Regions from separate parts of the Paenibacillus sp. SN-8-1 genome, predicted to be linked through region 3. Evidence: riboswitches for the same ligand, from Rfam matches in the RefSeq annotation. Region 3 holds a riboswitch; each other region holds the start of a gene.

Region 1 (6,838 bases), 680 kb from region 3:
GCAGATGTCTCTTGTTGATTAGAAGTTTGTGACATTTGGAACTTCCTCCTTTACATTGAATTATACAGCGTGAATTTTGGAACAAGAATCAGGTTACCTGTCCTAGGTTCACTCTGTATAGTAGTCCGTTATTTACGTAATACCTGCGAAAGACCTTACTTTCCCAAAGGTCAGTTGATTGACCTATATAAGGGAAGGGACCATTTCTTAACGTTTCCGAAAAATTGAACAGGCCGAAACGGAACTCTATACTTCTATATTACACCACTTGTCAAAGAACTGAAAAAGAAATTTCACGATATTTTAAATATCGCAATGAAAATTGGCGTAGACATGCTACAATTTGTTCATAATGTGCATGATACATGTGGAAAAATCAATTCAAGGAGGCGTTACAATTTTATGAAACAAGAGGCTATACTCCGCCTTCTTTTTGCCATTGTACTGTTCACGCTTGTCCCGTTTCTGTATGAATACCGACTGGTTGCATCCCTGTTCACTGTAATGGGCATTTATTTCGTTGTTACAGGGGCCTCCAAATTCACCAAGAAACGCCCAAAATAAAAATTGCACCCTGTATATTTACCCGGTACTTTATGTTTCCCTGAACCCTGCAAGGTATGCGTGTACCGCACACATTTTGATCAAAAAATAAACGGCCCTCTCTTCTCAGAGCAGGGCCGCTGGTGCTGTCTAGTTATAGGCGTATGCCTCTTCCAGCGTATCCATAAATATTCCGGTATAGGAGATCGACTGGGCCAGCTTCTGCATTTGATTCTTGGCAATGACGGAAGATGGATTGATCATCAGAATATTCTTGAATCCGTTGGACATATATAGCTTGAAGCAGCCCTCAAGCACGGGCAGCATGTCCTGCTTGGATACAGACAGATCTGTGGAATCAATGATCAGATTGTATTCGGATGGATGGATGGAATTCACATTCTCCTCATATTCCTTCAGGAACGCTTCGGCCTCATCAGGCTTCATAAAGCCCCCTACTGTAATAACCAGTGCCTTCTCGGCTTGCTTCTTCTCAAATTTAAACATGATGTTTCTCCTTCATAACAAGATATAGTCTATATGTTAAAATTCATATAAAAGTGCGGACATGGTGTAACCGATTCCTACCGAGCAGAAGACAACCTTGTCTCCAGGTAAGATTTTGCCGGCTTCAAGCGCTTCCTCCAGCGCAAAGATCGGGCTCGTTACCCCGGTATAACCGTATTTTTCTCCGACAAATGTATATTTGTCCAGCCCCGCATTCATCTTCACCAGCGTCTCCTCGATCTCCGGACGGGAGAACTGGGAGAATAGCCAGTGGTTGACACCCGCGGCATCCAATCCGTTTCGTTCCAGCATGACCGAGATCATATCTCTCCACTCATCAGAGAAATAGCTGACGTCATGAGGAATGAAGCGAAGTCTCTTATCCGATTCCTGAACTCCTTCACTGAACATCTTGGACAGGCCGACAGCCGGGAAAGTTACCGTATCCCCAAGCTTGGAGTCCGTCTTATAGTTCGCGTCCAGAAAGCCTCCCGGAAGCTCCTGCTTCTCCAAGATGACCGCTGCCGCTCCATCCGAGAAATTCGGATAGACTACGGTATCGTCCTTACGGGCAATATTGCTGACATGCACACTGCCTACAATGAGCGCACGCTTGATGAACCGGTTCCCCGAAAGGTACTGTCGTACCTGATCCATGGCTGTGAGCATACCGATGCAGTTCGTATTAAGATCATAGACAATGTGGGCATTGACCGCCCCAATCTCTCTATGAATCAACAAGGCGTTGCTTGGGTAGGTGTATTCAGGTGTGTCAGATACGAATACCACCATGTCCAGCTCTTCCGCACCTACCTTCGATTCAGTAAGCAGCTTCTTCGCTGCGGCTATCCCCATAGTTAGTGAATTCTCATCCTCGGTGCTTACCAGATATCTGGTCTTTCTCCCAAGATGATTCATGAGACCTTCCGATTCCAGGCCCATCTTGTTAAAATGCTCGACGAAATAAGCATTGTCATAGGCCGTAGGTGGATGGTAGGTTGCAATTCCTTTGATGTGAACCTGCTGCACGTGATTGACCTCCTTTTATAGCAGGTCTCTCCTATTGAAGCCAGACAAAAGGCCTACTCCTAAGAGTAGACCTGAGGTAATAAACCTAGTATTCATCCTCCTGCTGGTAACCGGCTGTCTTAGCGTATGCCTTAGACCCGTGGCTTTGCGTCCTTGCCTTTCAGCAAGTTTGCCTTTTTCAAGTTAGAGAGTTTTCGACCTGTTTCGCCATTCTATTATAGTTCGAACTTCCTGCATTGTAAATAATACCCTAGTAATTTTCATAAAATTTCCCTAGACTTTCTAACCCTAATCCGCTTCCTATCCAGGAAAGTGTAAAAGCCCATGTGTTCAGGGTATTATTATAGATGTGAACTAATGAATAGACTGGAGTGATTCAAGATGGAACTTACCGGGAAGAATGCCCTGATTACAGGTGCGGGAAAAGGGATCGGACGAGCAGTAGCCATCGCGTTGGCTAAAGAAGGCGTGAATCTTGGCCTGATTGCCAGAACCGAATCGGATCTGAAAGACCTCGCCCAGGAGCTGCGGAGCCAGTATGGAATCAAGGTCAGCATCGCCCCTGCGGATATCTCCAATTCTGCCGAGGCAGAAGCTTCCGCAGCCAAAATCAAGCAGGAGCTTGGATCCGTGGATATCCTGATCAACAATGCGGGGATCGCCAAGTTCGGAACCCTGCTGGAGATGGATCCGGAGGAGTGGAAGAGAATCCTGGATGTGAACGTGATGGGGACTTATAACGTCACCCGTGCGGTTCTGCCTGATCTGGTTGCCCAAAACAGCGGCGATATCATCAACGTGGCCTCTACCGCGGGTGAGCGCGGCTTCGCGACAGGCTCAGCTTACTGTGCCTCCAAATTCGCCCTCATGGGCATGACCGAGTCGCTGGCACAGGAGGTTCGCAAGCACAACATCCGCGTCACCGCCCTGACGCCGAGCACGGTCAACACCGACCTGGCCTCGAATGCCGGACTCAAGATCGGCGATGAAGACCGGATGATGCAGCCTGAGGATGTGGCAGATCTCGTTCTCGCCGCGCTGAAGCTCCCTGCCCGCGTCTTCCTGAAGACTGCCGGGATTTGGACGACTAATCCGCAATAAAAATTGATCTGGTTCTACCTAATAGAACTGTGAAATATTCGGTTGTCTCATTGTCAATGCTAACACCGTGTAGTAATATGGGTATAAAGATAACAGACGTAAGATACTATGAAATAAGGGACCGGTGGCGACCAGTCCCCTGTACAACAACTTGAGTGGGGTTACTCCTCCACAGTTAAGAAGTTATAAGCGGAAGAAGTGACCTGCACGGTTTGCCGACCTGGAGCAGGTTACTTCTTTTTTCGTTCGATGTATGTCAGCAGCGCGATAATAAACGCAGCAAACCCAATGACATCTGCAAAAGAGAAGTTCATACGCCTCACCTCCTTTCCAGAGGAAGACGCACCCACTCAAGGCGTGTTGTACACGCCTATTATATCAGACCGTTCCTTTTTATGGATACGGTCTTTGTTTGTGTCTCCTGCTTATATAGATGACTTCTTAAGCGGTCATGCCTATTTCTGAACCGTCAGCGGAATTCTTTTCGACCAACTAAGGCCCCCTGAATCCTGCATATAAGTCATTACGATAAAAGTATTGTCCGGACTCGCCAGAGGCGCATCTTTCGGAGTGAAATACATGGGTGTAATCGGATAGCTGGCCTTCAAGTAGGCAAAGCCCATGGCTTTCTTAATTAAATCCCACTGACCAGCAAATCCGGTTTTCTCCACCTCCTTCTTAACAAGGGCCAGACTCGCTGAGCTGCTGCCGATAGAAAAGTCATCTGGATTGCCAGATACATGCACTCCTGATCTAAGTGGGGAATAGGCAAAAATCGGATATACTCTGATCGTGTAATTATCGTTAGCCAGCGGGGTTTTCTTTTCATTATCAATTTTCATCTGGATAACCTGTTTGTAGAACGTCTCGGTTGGTATATCGGTGTCGGGCAGCTTCGAGTTGGGATCTACATTTTGGAGATAAGCTTGAACCACAATATCATCTGGTTGTATATACAATACCGATCTGCTTCTGGTTAACCATACAGATGTAAAGATAAGTACGACTAATAGAACAACAGTACCACTAAAAACTTCTCTTTTATGGATCAAAATAACCTCCCTCTTTATCAAGAAAGCTCAACATGAATCTGTATCCAACATTAGGATATGATTACATTATACTACTTATTAAGAGGTAGCCCCGCATGCCGAATGGCTTGGCACAGGAGGTTCATAAATGCAACATTCACATTACCGCCCTAATGCCGGACTCAAGACTGGCGATGAAGACCGAATGATCCAGCTTAAGGATGTGGCGGAGTTCGTTCTCGCCGCACCTAAGCTTACCTGCCCGTGTCTTAGTATAGACTGCGGATTGGACAAAGAATCCGCTGCAAAGAACAAAAGAGCCGCTGATCAGCGGCTCTTAACTAAGAGGTCATATTATAGCCAAAAGCTATTCTTGACGTGAACCCGTCATTTATTATCTTGAGCCAATTCCCCAATAATCTTTCTATTTCCAATATGAGTGGCAAATGGAGTGAAGACCACTAAAGCAATGGCCATAATAATCCCGCTCACAAGGATAATAGATTGGAAATCATATCTCACTCCGTCAATTAGACCAACAATGTAGGTTAACAATAGGCCGGTTGTAATGCCAAGAATAAGGCCGCTAATCAGATATAGGTATACCTGTGTCAAAATGACTTTAATTAGCCCCTGCTTACTTAGAGATAAGGCGCGTAATATTGCGAACTCCTTCCTCCGGGTGTGAATGTTATTGATTAACGAATTTATCACGCCCAATATAACACTGAGCATCACAATGACCATTACAGCAATAAAGAGGAACCATCTTTGCTGAAACATCTGTTTTGACTCTTGTAAGGCATCTTCAAAGGTATGGACTTTAAATTCAGGATAAAGCTTTTTTAAAGTGTTAATTTTAGGAGTAATTTCAGATAGTTGATGTGCTCCTATAAAAACTCTGTCTATCTTCATATAGGGGAAGTGAAATTTTGAATTCTTCCAATCAATATAAATTTCAGCATAAGTACCAGGAAGCTTATCCGTAATATACTCAACGGTTAGTTTACCTACGGGAATGTTCTCCCCACTCCCGATAGGATATAGAGCGGCATTAAGCTGATCGCCTCTTTCAATGCCTAGTGTATCTGCGAGCTTTCTCGTAATAACGATACCATTATCTGCATGATCCATTTCGTCTTTAACAAGACCTTGCTTCTTCATCTCATCAAGGTCTACCAGACTATAACCAGAAGCATAATTGTTGGTCTTATTCGTACTTAATACAACCGAATTCTCATTGCTTACTAAACTTGCATTCTCGCTGTCGAACAAGCGGTGAAGCTCATTTCGAATTTCTGAGGCTGCCTGATTGGAATCCGTCGAACGATTAGTAAGGACTACATTCGTTACATATTGATCTCTTAAATACTGATCATTATTCAGCTCCAACGTCTTTAGCAACGATGATCCAAAAATGTTAATAATCATCATGGCGCCTATGGCTAACGTAATAAACGTATTCTTGCGTATTTGAGGAATGACATTCTTAACAGCAACATAAGACGAATTTCCTAGTACCTTCTTGAATAATGGGAGAAGTTTGGTAAGTATTGCTCTCATATAAATCGGATACAAAATAAAAATTCCAAAAACTACAAACAGTGCGCCCAATAATAAATCTAAAGCTCTCGTACCATATGAGCTTGTTAGACCAAGCACGATCGAACATAGAGATAAGACAACTAATGAATAACCAATAACTTTACGTAATTTCTGGTTAGAGAAGTCGATCTTCTCGCTTTCTTGCATCATCCTTACTGGTAGAATCCTTCCATATCGGTAACATGGGACTAACAATAAAGTTTGAAGCAGCACCATGCAGCACAAAGTTATGGTCACTGTTTGAAATAACGGAAATTGTACTACCGATATCTTAATTGAGAATAAAGAAGCAGCATATTTCATCAACAACTGATAACTCGCTACAGCAGAAAGGAATCCAAAAGCTGTTCCACATATATTAATAATGACGCTTTGCTGCAGAACGATATCGAATATTTGCCTTGTTGTCGCCCCTAGCGATCGCATAATGGCGAATTGATTTTTATACTTGTAGAAAAGCACCTCAAAGTTCGAGATGATAAATAAAGATGTGACAACGAGCAAAAAGATGGACAGGATGATCATAAAGTAATTTAATTGACTTAAATTTTGCTTCAGCGCTTCATTTTCTTCTGCGACATCTACTCTTAAATCTTTATCTATAAGGCGGATATTCTCAGCAAGGGAATACACATTGTTATTTCCTGCTTTACTAAGCAAAATGTAGGTTGCAAAAGTATTCTTGGTATCCGGCCTGCGTTCAAGCATATCGGTTAGGGTAGTATGCGGGAGGATGAATAGATCAGGCATTACTCCAACGCCATCTAAATCTTCAATAATCTCTTTAACTACGAACTGTCGATTTTCAATAGAAATGACACTACCCGCTCTAACTTTTAACGTCTCAGCCAATGATTTATTTAGAATGACTTGGCTATTGCTTATATTTTCATGAAAATGATATCTGCTTTTAGCTAGCTCGTCATTCCCTACGCCTACTGTGTAGATATCTGCGTTTAAATGTTCGATAGGCAGCCGAGAAATTAATACTGGTGATGCCTCTTTCACTCCGGCTTGCGAGG
Region 2 (6,838 bases), 420 kb from region 3:
CGAAGGCCAGCATCAGGTTCTCAGGATTCTCACTGCCTGGATAGATGAATTTATAGGCTTCCCCAAGCATGCCGGGAATCCAGCTGATGGCAATGACGATAATACCGGAAATAATCATGCCCCGTTGTGCGATCTTTGGGTTCTTGGCCCCGGCAACACGCTGTCCGAGGTCTGCTGCAGGGATGTCACCGAGTGCAAGCACAAGGTAGAGACTCCAGAAGGTGGCACCGCCTTTGTTAAATAAGGTGCTTATGTTCCACCAGTCCGGATGGAAGATGTTATCGTGATAGGAATAGATTACTGCGATGGTAATACCGAGAATACCCAGGATAGAGAGCAAGCCTTGAATAACCTCGGTATAGGCCACAGCCCATAGTCCCCCGATAATGGAGTACAGGGCAGTCAGCAGGACAAACAGCAAGGCTGCCGGAATGAACGGCAGATGGAAGATCGCCTGCAGAATATACGTACCGCCTACGGTCAGTGCGCCGGCATTGAAGAAACCGAACGCGATGGTCATGACGGAGCCGGAATAGGCGCCAAGCTTCTTGCTGGCGTATCTAAGCCCATAGTAGTCTGCAATCGTCCAGCCCTTGAGCCGGCGCAGCGGACGGGTCCAGATGAAGGAGCCGAGCACCATACAGGTGCCGAGACCCGCCATCGTGGCCATCCCCTCGAAACCGCCGGTTGTATAACCGGAACCGATGGCCGCGAAGAAGAACGGAGCCGCCAGCATGGCGGCCAAGAGGCTGCCCGCAACCACATACAGCGGCATACTCCAGCCGGCAACGAGCAGATCCTCGGCGGTTTTAATCTTTTGATAACCTTTGAAGCCAATGTAGTAAATAAAGACCAAATAAATCAGAAATACAATAACGGATGTCATGATGTTCCTCCTGTGTGAGCCATGTAAATTGTCTGGTTGATCTAGTTCATTACGCTGCCGCCGTTAGGTCCAAGAATCTGGCCAGTATAGAAATTGGCATCATCTGATGCCAGGAACAGAACGGACTTGGCAATCTCTTGAGGCTGAGCGAGCCGTTTGAGCGGATATTTCGCGGCTTCTTCTTCCTCGTAGCCCTCTCCGAAATCGGCGAGGATGTCTGTAAAGGTGCCGCCTGGCGCTACGGAATTGACATTGACATGAGGAGCAAGCTCACGGGCAAGCGCTTTGGTGAATGCGCTGATTCCGCCCTTGGCGGCAGAATAGTGAGTGAATTCTTCACAGCCAAGACTGGCGAGATCAGAGGAGATGTTGATAATCTTGCCTGCCTTGGTGTCCCACATCCGGCGTGCCGCCTCACGGGCGTTGTAGAATGTGCCATACAGATGAACCTTAATCATCCGGTCCCACTGCTCGTCCGTCATTTCTCTAACGGTTACGGCATGGGCAATTCCTGCATTATTGACCAGAATGTCAAGCCGGCCAAACAGCTGATCAAAGGCAGTGAACATGCTCTGAACCTGAGTAGAGTCGCTTACGTCAGCATTGAAGATTTCTGCTTTCACTCCATAGCTCTCGGCTTCCTTCTTCACGGCCAACGCTTCGGTATCCTCGCCGATATAGTTGATCATCACGTTCGTGCCTGCTTTGGCGAACTCTAGGGCCACAGCTCTGCCTATACCCTTGCTTGCGCCGGTAATCAGCGCTGATTTGCCTTGTAATCCTGTAAAACTCATGTAGTATCGCTCCTGTCTGTTAGACTTTAAAGGTTTTGATCAATTCCTGCAGGGATTGCGAAGTCTCACTTAAAGATTCCGTGGCTTTAGCCACTTCCTTGATAAATTGCAGCTGCTGACTTGAGGCATAGGATACCTGATCGGATTTGACTGCAATATCCCCGGATGCCGAACGAAGCTCGGTTACCGAAGCAGTTACCTCTTGTGAGGAAGCGGAGATTTCCTCCGAAGAAGCAGAAATTTCCTGCATCTGCATAGCCACATTCTTAGTCGACTCTTGAATCTCTCTGAATGCACGAGCGGCTTCCTCCATCAGGGTAACGCCGTGGCGAACGTCCTGCTGTCCTTCCTGGGCGATGACCTGGGATTCCGCTGTGCTGCGTGTAATGCTCGACAAATGCTCGGCAATGGTGCTGGCTGAGCGTCCTGTGCTCTCGGCAAGCTTCCGGATTTCTGATGCCACCACCGCAAAGCCGCGTCCATGCTCTCCGGCGCGTGCAGCCTCAATAGAGGCATTAAGGGACAGTAGGTTGGTCTGCTCGGCTACATCAGTAATCAGCCGCGTCATTTCGTTGATTTCACCGATCTGAGAATTAAGCACATGAATCACATCTGCAATTCGGGTGACTGAATCCGTAATCTTGTCCATCTGATTCTGCAGCTTTTGAACCGACTCCTGCCCGCTCTGGGCGCTTAGAGCCATCTGCTCGGATTCCTCCGAGGCGGCCGAGGTGGATTCAGCGATCCGTTGAATGCCGATAGCGGTCTCTTCAAGAACAGTGACAGTTTCGTCTGTGATTTTGGACGTAATCTGGGTTTTCTCGGCAACCTCAGCCATATCTGTATTGACTTTGACCGAATAAGTCTCGGTATCCTGGGAGCTTGCGGTCAGCTGCTCGGAGGATGAAGCTACATGTTCGGAGGACTCCTGAATGTTTAGAATCAGAGCACGCAGGTTGGTCTGCATTTTGGCAACCGCCAGGTTAAGCTGTCCAATCTCATCATTTGCCCTGTAACTAAGTTGTTCACTGCTGAGATCCCCTTCAGCGATCCGATTAGATACATGAACAATCGATTTCAGCGGCTTGAGGATCATGTTAATAATAAAGTAGATCACCAGCGCAATAATAAGGAGACCGATTAGGGTAATGATCAGCTGCTGGTTGCGAGCTTCGCCCGACAGCTTGTTAATATAATCAGCGGAGTAGTCGATCCCGATGACTGCAATGACTTTCCCATCCAGCTTAATAGGAGAGAATACAGTTCTCCACGTGCCAAAAGGGTCATCAAAAATATCAGTCACCTGGGACTCCCCCGTATCATAGACCTTTTTCGCCGCTTCAAGGTGAATCGGGGCAAGATCGTCAAACGGGGCGCCAGGCTTGTAAATCTCATTCAAATTAGAGGTGTAGGCCTGAGTGGTAACCTTGTCGTCCTTCAGACTCCAGATATAACTCCAGCTCATAATTCCTTGATCCTTCTGGATCTGATCCAGCTGCTTCTGCAGACTGGTGAAGTCCGGATTTCCGGGTCCGTTCTTGCTGATCAGACGGCTTACCTGCTGCGAGTCGACCTGCATGCTTGTCAGGGAGCCAACGCTAAGCAGCTCTCTTTTTAAGTCATTGGACAAATTTGATTTCAGAATGCTCAGGCTGATATAGGAGACGGCCGTGAAAATAAGCACAACAACGATAATAACAATGAGTGAAACTTTATACTTTAAAGACAGATTTTTTACCCTATTCACAATTTATTCTCCTTTAACATGGTGTCTCTTCACTTATAGAGTGTCTTCGGTAACCGGTAATCGTTGTGCTTGTTATCAACCCTCCTGCTTGTTCAAAATAAAAAGAGCGTCTGCCTAAATAGACAGCGCTCGTAATTCATTCTTCGATCTGAGAACAATGATGACTGGCGGCCTGTCTACCATAGGATGGGATCCATTAGGCACGTGGCTTTGCGTCCTCGGGTTTCCCCGAGTTTGCCTTTGCAACTAAAGAAGCACAACCAATGTACCAAAATCAGACAAAATAATCTACGATTCTTACAATTTTGACACATAAAATAAGGCTTACATTCCTAAATAAAGGCCTTTTTCCAAAAAAATGAGTGGGAGTTCCTATGGAAGGCATTCCCACCCACTAAGTTAAAACTATGGCCTAAAGCAGTCTTCCGGATAATGGAATAGGCAGCTTCTTGAAAATTACTGCTTCACGATATCACTAACCGCTTTATCGAGTTTCACCAGCAGTTGGTCTGAGATAGCAAAGAATGCAGTGGAATTAATTGACATTAATATCCTTACATACTAGACTTTCTAGTATGAATAAACTTTTATAAATACAATATCTTTCCTGAGGAGAATAACATGTATAACGAGCTGTTCAAGATTGGGCCAGTAACCATTTACGGGTATGGATTAATGATCGCGATTGGTGTTTTGTTAGCTTACCAGCTCGTTGAATACCGAGGAAGAAAACGCCAGTTCAACCTGTCCCATGTTTTCTCTCTGACCGGTTGGAGCCTGGCGGGCGGTTTTATTGGAGCAAAATTATTGTACTGGATAACCCAATTCCAAAATATTAAGAGTGACCCGGGCATTCTACTGAATCTTTCGAATGGATTTGTTGTGTACGGCGGAATCATCGGCGGAATTGGGGCCGGTCTAGTGTATTGCAGAATCAAGAGAATTAATTTCCTGAAGCACCTGGACCTTTTTTTGCCTTCGGTTGCGTTAGCGCAGGGGTTCGGAAGAATCGGCTGTCTGCTCGCAGGCTGCTGTTATGGCGAAGAAACACACGGCTGGTTTGGGATTACATTCCACCACTCCGAGCTCGCCCCAAATGGTGTTGAACTGATACCTACGCAAATTATGGAGAGCGTGTTTAGCTTCGCCCTCTGCCTAGTTTTAATTCTTTTGTCCAAAAGAACCCAAAAAGACGGACTCGTTGCCGCCGCATATTTAATTCTTTATAGTCTGGGCAGATTTGTTATTGAGTTTTACAGAGGGGATATCATCCGTGGTCAAATCGGAGTGCTATCGACCTCACAATTCATCGCACTCATGCTTGTTCTAGTAACCTGCCTCGTTGTAGTCTTTTCCCGATACCAGAATCGGTTGACTGGCAAAAAAGTATAAACGGATTAAGTCATCTTCTTTATCCGAAACGATAAGCCTCTTGTCTGCGATGGACAGGAGGCTTATATTTGCGTGAACATGCTCAACCAGGAGTACAAAGAATACAGTTCGCCGATAATTGACATTACCAGGGTCACCTTTGTTGCTTATTGAGCCTGACTATGATAGGAACTAACAGAACTATCGAGCGGCTTGTTTTACTATAAAGGATCGAGTATATTTGGTGGAAATAAGTCGGTAGAATAAGAGGTAGGGGTAGTTATGTCGACAATTAATGATGTTGCTCTAAAAGCAGGTGTGTCTGTTACCACGGTATCCCGTGTTCTTAACAATCGGGGATACATTAGTGAAGCTACAAGGTCAAAGGTATTCAAGACAATGGAAGAGCTCAATTATCAGCCTAATGAGATTGCCCGATCTCTTTTACGTAAGCAATCAAATTTAATTGGACTTATCATTCCGAGTGTATCTCACCCTTTTTTTAGTGAACTTACGAACCATATAGAATATTACGCATACCAGAACGGTTGGAAGGTGCTGCTCTGTAACTCACATATGGACCCTATGAAAGAAAAAGATTACATCGCCATGTTAAAACGCAATAGGGTTGATGGAATTATTATGGGTAGTCATACTCTTGAGATAGAGGAATACCGAAATCTTAATTCAGCTATAGTTACCTTTGACCGGCAGATAGACAACGACATTCCGTTCATTTCCTCGGACAATTACCAGGGTGGAGTGCTTGCCACTGAACTGCTGATTAGTAAAGGATGCCGGACAATTGTACATATTTGCGGTAATCTTAAGCTTCTGATGCATTCGAATTACCGGAACGACGGTTTCAAGGATACGGCAGAGAAGCATGGCGTGCAGCACATTACAATTCAGACGGATATGAACGTATTTGATCAACAGCAATACGAACAGATCATCCAAAGGATGCTTGAGGAATATCCTGATGTGGACGGTATTTTTGCCAGCAGTGATATAATCGCCGCGTTTGCTGTAAGAGAATGTCTGGGCAAAGGGAAGAAAGTGCCTCAAGACGTTCGTATAGTTGGTTATGATGACGTTGATATGGCAGCCTGGTTTATCCCCGGGATTACTACAATCAAGCAACCGATTGAGGCCATCGGACGCTTGGCCGTAGAATTAATTCAAAAGCAGTTAGATGGCGAAGTCATCAATCCAGAGCATGTGCTCCCCGTGGAATTGATAGAGCGGTCTACAACTTGAATAAGAACAACTAATGACACACTCACTCTTTGATAGGGTGGGTGTGTCATTTCATATGGTTCTACTGATGAATATGGCTCCCAATTGACGTATGTCAATGGATTGACATATAATTCGAAATGTAAACGGTTTATTTGGTCGGAAGGAGCGGCATCTCCTTCTTTATTCGCTGATTTAGGGCCTGGGCAAGTTTAGTCAACCCTTGGCACATGGTAAGGAGGATGACTTATTATTCATAAGAGAGAATATACCAAAGATAAGGCAGACCAGTTCATAAAGGCTTCCAAGCATTCGCTTCGAACAGACTACAGATTGAACTATCATTTGATGGCAGAATACGGTTGGATGAATGATCCTAATGGATTTGTTCAATATAGAGGACAGTACCATCTGTTTTATCAGCACTATCCCTACAAGCCTATATGGGGACCCATGCATTGGGGACATGCAATCAGTACGGACCTGATTAAGTGGGAATATCTCCCGATAGCTCTGGCTCCGGACGGGGAATTTGATCGGGATGGCTGTTTTTCCGGTAGTGCTATCGAGAAAGATGGCCAACTGATGCTTTTGTATACGGGACATGTGGTCACAGGACCTGACAAGGATCAGGATTACAAACAGTCTCAAGGGCTTGCTGTATCTGACGATGGAGTGACCTTTGAGAAATGGCAGGGCAACCCTGTTATTGGATACAAAGAGATTCCACCTGATGTAAGCCAAAAGGACTTTCGTGACCCGAAAGTATTTATGAAGAACGGGCAATATTATGTGGTTCTC
Region 3 (6,838 bases):
ACCCGGATATGAGGCAAATGCCTCTTCAGCCCATAAGCAATTGCAGGGCGGTTATGCACATCGGCCGTGTCCGGCATCCAGTTCTTCAGATGACGCAGAATGCCGGGCAAATATGCGGCACCTCCTGGAATACGGTAGCAGGGCACTGTCCCGAGCATGCCCTTGGCCGGCAGGTGGCCTCCCGATCTGCTGAATACCCGTATATCGAACCCATCGGGTACAAGGGGCATCGTCTTCTCAATGACGCGCTCTACGGAACTGCTTCGCCCTGAAGGAATGACAAATACCCCCGGCGTAATTACGGCCACCTTTTGCTGAACTGACAACTTAAGTCCCTCCCCTATCCGGTTTCACATTCTCAATATATTGGGAGAAGTGAGCAGGTGTGACACAGTCCCAAAACAGGCTTCTGTCGCGGCACAGTCGTCCACTCCTTTTAAGAGTCTATACATAGACTGACATAAGACACTATTCGAACAGGGAATCACCGAAGATGAAGAGGAGGACCGGGCATGAGCTATAGATATGTGGGTATTCTGCTTAATGCTGCGATGTACCGCGGGGTACCTAGGCGAAAAACCGGACAGGAATCACTCTCGAACTATGAAAAAGCGGCAGCAGAATTCGGCTTGATCCCTGTGTTTATCCATATCGGCGATATCAATATCCGCAAGGGCCGAACAGCTGCCTACATTTATCAAAACCATCAATATGAGCAGGTGTCCATGCCCATACCTGATGTCATTCATAACCGCGCTATATTTCAGGAAATTTCCGCCCAGCGGAAAATCGAGGCCCTCATCTCCAAAGGCATAGATGTATTCAACGTGAATAATCGTTATGGCAAAGATGTCATACACCGTCTGCTGTCAGCCGACCCCTTCCTTAGAAGCAGCCTGCCCGATACAGCCGTGTTCTCCTACCCAGCCCTTCGCCGCTTCATGGAAATTCATGACGATCTGATTCTTAAGCCATGCCGGGGTACAGTCGGAAGAGGGATCATGCGATTACATCGTGAAAAGTCCGGGTGGAGAATCACTTATCCCTCATCTATACGTAAGCCAACATGGATTCAGCACAAGCTTAGGAGAGGCGAGCTTCCTTCTTATGTACAACAATATCTGCTCCAGGTTCCCTATCTAATTCAGGAACGGATTCCTCTCGCCGAAAGCAAAGGCCGCTCCTTCGACTTTCGTGTTTCAGTACAGCGGGGAATGACAGGGGATTGGGCTGTAACCGGCATGTTCGCCAAAAAGTCTCCGCCTGGTATGTTCATCTCGAATCTTGCGGGAGGTGGGAAAGCTTGCCCCGTACCTGAGCTTCTTTCCGAGGTCATGACCTCTTCCCAAGCCTCTCTAGTTATAGATCAAGTGGAGCATTTATCCTTAACCATAGCTGGTTACTTATCTCTGAAGCTTCCGCTTCTTGCCGATCTCGGTCTCGATATTGGAGTAACTGAGGATGGCAGAATCTATTTCATCGAATGCAACGGACGTGATCAGCGGTACGGCTTCAGCAAGGCCGGAATGAACGATACCTGGAAGGCATCCTATCGTGAACCTATGGCTTTCGCCTGGTATTTGTATAACCGCCGGGAATGAATGATTATTCGGTGCCTTGTCCTCACAGGAATATTATGCTCGGCAACAAAAAAGACGTGAGCCCTTAAAGGGACTGCACGTCTTTTTATCATGTATATCTGTGTCTTGAATCCACATTAATCAGGACTTGATGACATAACCTTCGTCAATTATGAATTCATTTCCTGTTCTGCCATCAGAAATATCAATGGTAACTGGAAAATACTTTGCAGCCTTATCCGAAGCGAACCAGATTCTCCCCACAGCCGCAAGGATGAACAGCCCTTCTTCGTCACCCAATGGAGTGAATGTCGGCCCTGACGACTTATACACCTGAAGATCATACTTATCTCTTAGGACTTCGCTTACCGCTATTACATCTTGAGCGGGAAGACCTATTTCGCTTATATTCTTAATATCCGCAGCTGTAAAAAGGGTCGCATCCTCATCCTTTAAATCATGCCTGGCGATGAATTCAACGATATTCCCCACAGAATCATAGAAGTAAATCGAATCGGAATTCCAACTCTCGCTATGCTCTATCTCATGCCCATTGGCCGAATGAACGGATATCCCCTTTTGCTTCAACCAGTTCAGCGCCTGCTCACATTTCCGCTCAGGAATGTTAAACGCAAAATGATAGTACGGAGACTCGCTTTGATCGGAACGTGTAAAAGTAAGTATCGACTCGCCTATCTTCAGCGAGATGACATCCTCCGATTCTTGTAGAACCGCCTGTTCAAGCACTTCATGATAAAATGATCTAACGGCTTCGATCGAACCAGTCAGCAGCTTCACCTCTCTAATTCGCATGACTGTACCTCCGTTTTCTCTATTTTTTCTATCTTGATCATAGTCTTCTGGATCCATATGCACTGTAGACTCATATCCGAACTGAAATGTACAACAGACAGCCTACATGATCTCTCTGGAACTGACTGAATTTTAGTATTCTTATCATAGTTCCTAATTCTCAATATTTTGCTGTCCAAATCCGATAAACTATATAAAATAATGTCTGTTCGAAAACGCAAACTTACTGAGAGGTAAGGACGCAAAGCCACAGGCCAGAACTAAAGTGGCGGCTGGGTTGCCGAAAACAGCAATTACCTTACTAAAAGGAGAATTTGCTGTATGATCAATGAACTGGGTCTATCACAAATGAGCTATGAAACCTTAATTAAAGCATACCAAAATGCTCTTAGGCTTGGGCTGAATCAAGAGTTCCTTCAACTGCTTGAAGAGGAGATTGAACGAAGAAATACGCGCAAAGAAAGCGATCCATCCACATCACTTTAATTGCAAGTGCGGACACCGCTGCTTGAGTTCTCTCAGAAAAATTTCCTGATCCAAGGGAGAGATTTGGATATACTCATATTTGTCATAACGAATTTCAATACGGTGAATTGAAGTTGCTGTACTGGCCGCCCTTGAGCGAATAGGCTTGGCTATACTAATACTTCCGAGAGGAATTGATTTGGTAGCTGGGCCGGTACGTATAAACAAATCGTTCTCACCAATGATGTAGTACGTAGATATCCATAACCAAGCTATTAATCCCGCCACCGAAATACAGAGCAGGAACAGTAAGACTCCGCCAATCAGGCTCAATCCTCCTACAAATGCAGGAGACAGGGCACTGCCAATGAGGATGATAATACTGGACCAAATGACGATAGATAGAAAGGGATCTCTTCGGGTCTGAAATTTCATATACAAGGTCCTCCTTAGCAATAGCAGATGCTGAAGCTGCCAACTCCTTGGCTTTGTTTCCCCCTGCCTCACCTGCGTCTTCCATGTTCTGAAATTTAAATTTATACACCTCTAAGTTAACCCCAATGCTATTTCCACGATTTCAAGTCTTCTTCTCTCACCTGCTATATAAGTTGAACTTAAGAAATTCCCCGCCCCCAACATACACTATTTTCCATATGGTATTCAAGTATCTCTGGATCAAAATACGGGTTATAGGTTGATTTCAAGCAGGTTCTATGTCAATATAAGCTTTGTCTTATCTGTTTGTAAGGAGGATGCCCCCATGGCAAAAAAAGTGATGAGGCTGATGACCGAGCTTTCCTCCCGGAAATGGATCTCTCAAATCATGGGACACTTTTCCCATTCCGGATTCAGCCGTCACATCATTCCCACATTTGCGAAAACCTACAATATTCCGCTGCACGAAGCGGAGAAAGATATTAGTGAATACCGATCCCTGAATGAATTCTTCTCCCGCCGCCTGAAAGCGGGGATGCGTCCGATTCCTGATGCTCCAGATGCCCTGATCAGTCCCGTGGATGGCCTGATTACCGGTATGGGACCTGTCAATGCAGGCCTAATCCCAGGCGTTAAGGGCCAAGACTATTCACTGGCTGAGCTTCTGGGCCATTCTCCGCATATGGAGACCTATAAGAATGGGTACTTCTTCGTTCTCTATCTGAGCCCGACTAACTATCATCGTATTCATGCTCCGGTTACGGGACAGAAAGTAGAGAGCGAGCACCTGAAAGGCCGGGTATATCCGGTCAATGATTTTGGACTGACCCATATGAAGGGCGTTCTGAGCCGGAATGAACGGCTGATTACCTACATCTCCCATGAACTGGGTGAGGTGGCCGTTGTTAAGGTCGGGGCCATGAATGTCAGCAGCATCAAATATACAGACGACACCGCCAGCTCCTGGAATCGTGGAGATGACATGGCTTATTTCGAATTTGGATCCACGGTTGTCCTGTTGACGGAGAATGGAACCTTCGAGCCTTTGCCTGATCTGGCCATCGGCACTCCCGTGAAGCTGGGCACATTGCTGGGAAGATTCTACCGGAATTAGAGAACCGAATATAGAAGCACAATGAGCAGCCTCAGAAGAGACTGCTCATTTCTTTTTTATTTCTCAGACAATGTACTGATCTCCTGCTCAGTCAGGGCCTTGTTATAGAACTGAATATCATCCAGACGTCCTCCGAAGTAAGCATCCGCCGCAAACCGGCTTTTACCGAGATAGGCTTCCACTGCCTTTAGCTCCTTAGGGTTAAAGCTCATACCCGTATTCGTGGCCACGAGCTTGCCGTTCACATACAGCTTGCCTGTATTACCCTCCAGGGTCACCGCCACATGACTCCATTCATTCTTGGGTAGGGGCGTGGCTGACAGCAGGCTCTGATCGATGCCCTGCTCATGAATGGTGAATTGAAGAACGCCGCTGTATTGCGACGGAGTAAGGAACATGAAGGAATTCATCCCATTTCCGATATCGAAAATACGCTGCCAGTCACTTCCTCCCGCCCAATTCACCCATGCGGCGAAGGTAAAATCCTCTGCGTCGGCAAGAGCGCCAGACAGCTGAACATAACCGTCCTTACCGCCAAAGTTAAGGGAACCGCCCCTTGCCTCATTCACACTCTGTGCATCCCAGCTTACTCCACCGTTCAGCTTACCCTGATAATGATTTGGGGAGCTGTCCTGAATGAGACTGCCCTTATCTTCGTCCAAGGAATAACTGGCTACCAGCGGACCTTTACTTTGCTGAAGCACCACTACCTGCACGTTTTTCACTTCCCTTGCCTTGCCTTTGGTTATAACAGCCTTCAAGGTGACCGTGGCATTCCCGGATCCAGCAGCAGGGCGGTTCACAGTCCCGTTCGCGGATACAACCTCAGGAGCCGAGGAGGTCCAGGAAATCACGGAGCCTTCCGCCCCTGATACAGGAAGAGCAAGATCATTATAGATGCCGCTGGTATCACCCAGATTAAGATCCTTTTGTACAGCCTCTACAATTTGCTTGTCACTCCGGTTCATGATCCGGCTGCCCCAGATCGACTCCCCCTTGTTCGATAGAGCGCTGAAAGTGAGCACATTCTGCTGATTATCCGGATTCCACTGATAGGTAAATACACCACTGTATTGAACTCCGTCTACCGTAATTTCTGCCTTATTGCTGCCGGTTATCTTCCATTTGCCGGTGACATCACCGGTAATTCCACCTTTCTTATCCAGTACAATGGAGACCGATTCCTTAATTACCGAGGTGATCTCTTTTCCATGATTGATAAACTTGTATTCCCCCGCGATATCATTCTTGTTGATTGGCTTCGCGGTCATCTTATCGCTCACATCTCCAGCATACCGATACGGGGCTACTACCGGCCAACCGTTCGCATTCATATACATTTCATGGACGCGAATCTCGTGCTCCTCTCCTCTGCTGGGGAATCGCGAGTGAAAGATCAGGTAGTACTTCCCCGTCTTGCTGTCATAATAGGCCGAATTATGCCCCGGTGAGACATAGCCGGTACCTATTCCCTGTCCAGGATCGCCGAGGTCTCGTTTGAACAGGTAATTCCCCATCAGCTTGACCCCGTAAGGTTCAACCGATCTGTCATCAAAGAGCGGCAGACTTGGATTCGCCTTCGCTTGAAGCATGTCATTCCCGTCAGCGTCCAGGAAAGGACCATCTGGTGTTCTCGAGCGGGCTACGCGCATATTGTAACCACCGTTCGCATCCAGGCCGCCAAATGACAGGAATAAGTAATAATAGTCCGTCTCCGGACTGTAGAGCATATAAGGTCCTTCAATGCGGCTGTGATTGCCTCCGGTCAGCTTTTTGCCATAACCCTGATCCGGCAAAGGCTTGCCGGTCGAGGGATCCATTCTAAGGATGAAGATCCCCCCCGAATAGGAGCCATACACCATCCACAGCTTCCCGGTTTTATCGAAGAAGACATCCGAATCAACGACATTAGGATGCTTGGTCGCATCATAAATCGTTCCATCCGCACCTGTCTCGCCCCACATGCCTGATTTCAGAATAATGCCGAGGTCTTTATATGGCCCCTCCACGTTATCCGCTACGGCCACACCCAGGGCCGAACGGGGAGAATCCCCTTTACAGGCGTTGTAATACATATAGAATTTCCCGTCTGCAAGCTGGATCACATCCGGTGCCCACAGCGTGTCCGATTGTGCCCAGGAAAGGGTATCCTTGAGCTCCTCTGTCACGTTAGGGATTAGCTTATTGCCATCTTTCACCCCGGACGCGATCATGTCCCATTTCATGAAATCCTTGGTTTTGGCTGCGGCCAAATGAGATCCAAATACGTAAAAGGTGTCTCCCACCTTGATCACAGAAGGATCGTGTACAGATGCCTCCTGAAAGACTGGGGCCTCGGATAGCTTCTTCGCCGTATTCTCGGCAGACACCTCCGCTGCCACCGCTTGTGACGAATTCATAAGTCCCGCCCCCGGTTCTAGAACAGCAGCGG

What was found. Region 3 has a riboswitch for cyclic di-GMP ahead of sda (sporulation histidine kinase inhibitor Sda). Riboswitches for the same ligand answer to the same signal wherever they lie in the genome.
Region 1: another riboswitch for cyclic di-GMP. It lies ahead of ACRRNK_RS20885 (ketoacyl-ACP synthase III); the one in region 3 lies ahead of sda (sporulation histidine kinase inhibitor Sda).
Region 2: another riboswitch for cyclic di-GMP. It lies ahead of ACRRNK_RS15310 (methyl-accepting chemotaxis protein); the one in region 3 lies ahead of sda (sporulation histidine kinase inhibitor Sda).

What each region holds. Positions count from the first base shown of each region.
Region 1 covers NZ_CP194782.1:4,264,888-4,271,725, forward strand. The annotation lists gene ACRRNK_RS20870 (DUF1641 domain-containing protein) at 1-35, opposite strand, end outside; gene ACRRNK_RS20875 (hypothetical protein) at 403-564, shown strand; gene ACRRNK_RS20880 (hypothetical protein) at 694-1,050, opposite strand; gene ACRRNK_RS20885 (ketoacyl-ACP synthase III) at 1,087-2,079, opposite strand; cyclic di-GMP riboswitch class I at 2,182-2,263, opposite strand; gene ACRRNK_RS20890 (3-ketoacyl-ACP reductase) at 2,461-3,180, shown strand; gene ACRRNK_RS20895 (hypothetical protein) at 3,636-4,232, opposite strand; gene ACRRNK_RS20900 (hypothetical protein) at 4,360-4,593, shown strand; gene ACRRNK_RS20905 (FtsX-like permease family protein) at 4,599-6,838, opposite strand, start outside.
Region 2 covers NZ_CP194782.1:3,164,126-3,170,963, reverse strand. The annotation lists gene ACRRNK_RS15320 (sodium:solute symporter family protein) at 1-886, opposite strand, end outside; gene ACRRNK_RS15315 (SDR family NAD(P)-dependent oxidoreductase) at 928-1,680, opposite strand; gene ACRRNK_RS15310 (methyl-accepting chemotaxis protein) at 1,700-3,427, opposite strand; cyclic di-GMP riboswitch class I at 3,591-3,676, opposite strand; gene ACRRNK_RS15305 (prolipoprotein diacylglyceryl transferase) at 4,049-4,819, shown strand; gene ACRRNK_RS15300 (LacI family DNA-binding transcriptional regulator) at 5,081-6,058, shown strand; gene ACRRNK_RS15295 (glycoside hydrolase family 32 protein) at 6,287-6,838, shown strand, end outside.
Region 3 covers NZ_CP194782.1:3,588,004-3,594,841, forward strand. The annotation lists gene ACRRNK_RS17580 (glycosyltransferase family 4 protein) at 1-326, opposite strand, end outside; gene ACRRNK_RS17585 (YheC/YheD family protein) at 513-1,601, shown strand; gene ACRRNK_RS17590 (VOC family protein) at 1,722-2,393, opposite strand; cyclic di-GMP riboswitch class I at 2,600-2,678, shown strand; gene sda (sporulation histidine kinase inhibitor Sda) at 2,715-2,879, shown strand; gene ACRRNK_RS17600 (PH domain-containing protein) at 2,871-3,293, opposite strand; gene asd (archaetidylserine decarboxylase) at 3,619-4,407, shown strand; gene ACRRNK_RS17610 (family 43 glycosylhydrolase) at 4,464-6,838, opposite strand, start outside.